DNA from 2 places in the Streptomyces sp. ITFR-6 genome. Region 2 is predicted to be linked to the other one. Evidence: riboswitches for the same ligand, from Rfam matches in the RefSeq annotation. Region 2 holds a riboswitch; the other holds the start of a gene.
What was found. A riboswitch is a leader RNA that binds a small molecule or an ion and turns the genes downstream of it on or off. The one in region 2 is predicted to bind glycine.
Positions count from the first base shown of each region.

Region 1: it holds a riboswitch for glycine, as region 2 does, so the genes downstream of both, gcvT (glycine cleavage system aminomethyltransferase GcvT) here and gcvP (aminomethyl-transferring glycine dehydrogenase) in region 2, are expected to answer to the same signal.

Region 1 covers NZ_CP134612.1:2,282,492-2,284,875, forward strand. The annotation lists gene RLT59_RS10105 (enhanced serine sensitivity protein SseB) at 1-130, opposite strand, end outside; gene RLT59_RS10110 (AAA family ATPase) at 162-842, opposite strand; glycine riboswitch at 999-1,091, shown strand; gene gcvT (glycine cleavage system aminomethyltransferase GcvT) at 1,232-2,347, shown strand.
Region 2 covers NZ_CP134612.1:7,364,920-7,367,303, reverse strand. The annotation lists gene gcvP (aminomethyl-transferring glycine dehydrogenase) at 1-970, opposite strand, end outside; glycine riboswitch at 1,164-1,260, opposite strand; gene RLT59_RS33540 (PRC-barrel domain-containing protein) at 1,374-1,742, shown strand; gene RLT59_RS33535 (DNA polymerase IV) at 1,667-2,384, opposite strand, start outside.

The sequences.
Region 1 (2,384 bases), 5.1 Mb from region 2:
TGCGGCCGAGCACCTCCACGAGCCGGCCGCCCGCTTCCGGGCTGCCCAGCGAGGCGCCCAGTACTTCTTCTAGCTCATTGGCCGGCCATCCGCCCCGCTGGTGGATGGAGTCATGCGCCGGAGTGTCCACTGCTTACCTCTCTAGGGCCTGTCGCAAGAGGTTAGCCCCGCGCGTCCGCGAAGGTGATCCGGGTCAGCAGCGCCGCCGCCTCCCGGTCCAGCAGGACCGCCGATGCGCAGCCGAGCGGCAGCAGTCCGGTCTCGGTCTCCCGCAGCAGCCTCCGCAGCGCCCTGCGGTGCCGGGCGAACGCGTATCCGGAGACGCCGCGCCCCCGCTCGATCTGCCCGGCCCGCGCCGTCTGCGGGCTGACGTCGAGCAGGACGAGGTGCAGGACACGGCCGTGCCGCCGGGCGTCGCGCGCCAGCCAGCCGCGCACCCAGGACTGGGTACCGCAGTCGTGCACGACGACGGAGACGCCGGAGCGCAGCACCCGCCACAGCCCCCAGTAGTGGGCGACGCGGACGAGCGGGCGGTAGAGGGCGTACGGGACTAAGCGCGGCAGCACGGCGGCCCAGCGGTCCCTGGTGTCCTGGGAGTCGATGACGCGGGCGGACACGGCCCGTCCGATCAGGGTCGATTTGCCGCTGCCCGGCAGCCCGGAGACCACCACCACATCGCCCGCCATGAAGTGCAGGCCGCGCGGGCTGCGCCCGGCCCGGTCGCGCAGGTCCCGGACGACGGGTCCGCGCGGCCCCAGCGCCTCCCGGGCCGGCGCACCCGACTGTGCGGGCAGTGCGCCGTGCGCGGCCCCCGCGGTCGTCGCGTACCGCTGCAACGCCATCACCATCCCCCTGTCGGCCGACCCACACCTGCCAAGAAGTGTAAAGAAAAGGTAATGCGGCACAAGCGCGCGACCCGCCGGATCCGGTGGGGTACCGGCGCCCCACTGGCCGGAGATGCGTGCGATGATGGCCCGGCCAACTGCATAAAGGCCGCTTGAATCCGCGCGGGAGAGTTCCGGCCACAGGCCGGGCGCCGAAGGAGCAAGATCCTCCCTTGAATCTCTCAGGCCCCGTACCGCGTGGATGAGGCAGATCTGAAAAGCGAGTCGCCCCGCGGCTCCACCCAAGGTGCAAGCCGAACCCCTCCGGGTCTCTCGGCGAACCTCTCAGGTTCCGATGACAGATGGGGAGGGATCGTCCTCGTCGTCATGCCCTGGGAGCCATATCCATGAGCACCGCCCCCCGTCTCACCGCCCTCGACGCCCTGCACCGTTCGCTGGGCGCCACGATGACCGACTTCGCGGGCTGGGACATGCCGCTGCGGTACGCCAGTGAGCGCGACGAGCACATCGCCGTGCGCACGAAGGCCGGCCTCTTCGACCTCTCCCACATGGGCGAGATCACCGTCACCGGCCCCCAGGCCGTGGACCTGCTGAACTTCGCGCTGGTCGGCAACATCGGCACCGTCTCGGTGGGCCGGGCCCGCTACACGATGATCTGCGCCGAGGACGGCGGCATCCTGGACGACCTGATCGTGTACCGGCTGGCGGAGACCGAGTACATGGTGGTCGCCAACGCGGGCAACGCGCAGATCGTGCTGGACGCGCTGACCGCCCGCGCCGAGGGCTTCGACGCCGAGGTGCGCGACGACCGCGACGCGTACGCGCTGCTGGCCGTCCAGGGCCCGGAGTCCCCCGCCATCCTGGCCGCCGTCACCGACGCGGACCTGGACGGGCTGAAGTACTACGCCGGACTGCCCGGCACGGTCGCCGGGGTCCCCGCGCTGATCGCCCGTACCGGCTACACCGGCGAGGACGGCTTCGAGCTGTTCGTCGCGCCCGAGCACGCCGAGCAGCTGTGGAAGGCGCTGACCGAGGCCGGCGCCTCGCGCGGGCTGATCCCGTGCGGGCTGTCCTGCCGCGACACGCTGCGCCTGGAGGCGGGCATGCCGCTGTACGGGCACGAGCTGACCACCTCCCTCACCCCGTTCGACGCCGGTCTCGGCCGGGTCGTGAAGTTCGAGAAGGAGGGCGACTTCGTCGGCCGCAAGGCCCTGGAGTCCGCCGCGGAACGCGCCGAGACCGCCCCGCCCCGCAAGCTCGTCGGCCTGGTCGCCGAGGGCCGCCGGGTGCCGCGCGCCGGGTTCCCCGTCGTCGCCGGCGGCCAGGTCATCGGCGAGGTCACCTCCGGCGCCCCCTCGCCCACCCTCGGCAAGCCGATCGCCATGGCGTACGTCGACGCCGCGCACGCCACGCCCGGCACCGAGGGCGTCGCGGTGGACATCCGGGGCAGCCACGAGCCGTACGAGGTCGTGGCGCTGCCGTTCTACAAGCGCCGGAAGTAACGGCCGCCCGCGTCGAGAAGTGACGCAGTCGCGTCTC
Region 2 (2,384 bases):
GGGCCAGCCGGTAGGCCTTGTTGCCGTCCGCGTCCACGGAGACGCCGACGAGGCGGCCCGGCAGGCTGCGGGCGAACTTCTCGCGCACGGCCATGAAGCCGGCGTGCGGTCCGCCGAAGCCCATCGGCACGCCGAAGCGCTGGGTGGTGCCCACCGCGATGTCCGCGCCCAGCTCGCCGGGCGAGGTGAGCAGGGTGAGCCCCAGCAGGTCAGCGGCGACGGTGACGATCGCGCCCAGCTCGTGGGACTGCTCGATGACGGGCCGCAGGTCGCGCACGGCTCCGGAGGCGCCCGGGTACTGCAGCAGTACGCCGAAGACGCCGCGCTCGGCGATCTCCGCCGGGATGCCGTCGGCCAGGTCCGCCACGACGACCTCGACACCGGTCGGTTCCGCGCGGGTCCGGATCACGGCGACGGTCTGCGGGAGGGCGTCGGCGTCGACCAGGAAGACGCCGTTCTTCACCTTGCCGACGCGCCGCGCCAGCGCCATCGCCTCGGCGGCGGCGGTGCCCTCGTCGAGCAGCGAGGCGCCGGAGGTGGGCAGCCCGGTCAGGTCCGCGACCATCGTCTGGAAGTTCAGGAGGGCTTCGAGGCGGCCCTGTGAGATCTCCGGCTGGTACGGCGTGTAGGCCGTGTACCAGGCGGGGTTCTCCATCACGTTGCGGAGGATCACCGGCGGGGTGAACGTGCCGTAGTAGCCGAGCCCGATCATCGGGACCAGCACCTGGTTGCGGTCGGCGAGCGCCCGCAGCTCGGCCAGCACCTCGGCCTCTGTGCGGGCCTCCGGCAGCTGGAGCGCCTCCGCGCTGCGGATGACATCGGGCACGGCGGCCGAGGTGAGCTCGTCGAGCGAGCCGTAACCGACCTGGGCGAGCATCTTCGCCTGCGCCGCGGCGTCGGGACCGATATGACGCTGCTCGAACGGGATTCCCTGTTCCAGCTGGGAGAGCAAAGTGCGGCGGGGGGTCATGGTGGAGGCCTCCTGGTCTGTCACGACCTGCGAGGGGCACCGCGGCGCGGGGTGCCCGAACGGCCTCCCCCTCTGTCATCTCAACCTGAGAGCTTCACCGGTGCCCACTGCGCGCACCGGCTTTCACCGTCGGTGAGGGAGGGACCCACTCGGCACCCGGCCGTGCGGAACCCGCCCTGCTTTCCAGAGTGACCTCGTCCGTGCGGTACGGGGGCCTGAGAGATTCCGGGGAGGATTTGCTCCTTCGGCGCCTCCGGACTCGCTCCGGAGGACTCTCCCGCACGGGGTAAGCAGCCGCCCCCAGCCTACCAGCGGGGTGCCCGGCAGAGTTTTCGAGTGGCCAACCCCACGGATCTGCACTTCTGTGGTTCCTGTGGAGTACCCGCGACCCGTGGGAGGGACCGTGCAGACCGACATCGATCCGCGCAGCCTGATCGGCCACAAGGCCTTCGACCGCGAGGGCACCAAGATCGGAACCGTGGACGAGGTGTACCTCGACGACGCGACCGGTGTGCCGGAGTGGGCGGCCGTACGCACCGGACTGTTCAGCCGGGACGCCTTCGTCCCGCTGGAGCCCAGCGAATTCGTCAAGGACGTGCTGCACGTCCCCTTCGACCGCAGGCTGATCAGGGACGCACCCGACTTCGGGGTCGGCCGGCACCTCTCACCGGAGCAGGAGCTCCAGCTCTACCGGCACTACGGTCTGGACTCCCCGCCCGAGGAGACCGCCCCCGACCGGGACTTCGGCAGGCTGGCCGGCCAGGACGAGTAGTCGGCCGGGTCCCGTAGGAGCGGCAGCGGATCGGCCGGCCGGAGTTCCGGATCGTCGATGCGGAACGTACGCACCCGGCCGGGCGCCGATTCCGGCTCCTCGAAGCGCACCGTGACCCGGCCGACCCCGCTGCCCTGTACCCAGCCATGGCCGTGGGTGTCGTGCCGCACGTCGTGTCCGGCCGGCCAGCGCCGGGCGGCGAGCTGCTCCGCGCTCTCCGGTTCCGGCTCCACGGGCTGCGGTCTGTCCTCGTCCGCTCCGGCCTCCCCGACGGCCTCCGCACCACCGGCCGGCCCGGCGGCGAGGGCCGCGGCGAGCCCCGCCGCGGCGCGCTCGTCGGCCGCCTGCGCGAACAGATCCTCCTGGGTGTAGTCGGCCAACCCGGTGACGCCCACTCCCAGCAGCCGCACTCCCCCGGTGGTGTCCACGGACTCCAGCAGCCGCGCCGCGGCCTCCCGGACGACCGTGGGGTCGTCGGTGGGCCCGCGCAGTGTCTCGGAGCGGGTCAGGGTCGAGAAGTCGTACCGGCGCACCTTCAGCACCACGGTCCTGCCCGAGCGCTCCGCCGCGCGCAGCCGCTGCACACACCGGTCGGCAAGGCGCTCGACCTCGCTCCTGACCCGGACCCGGTCGTGCAGGTCC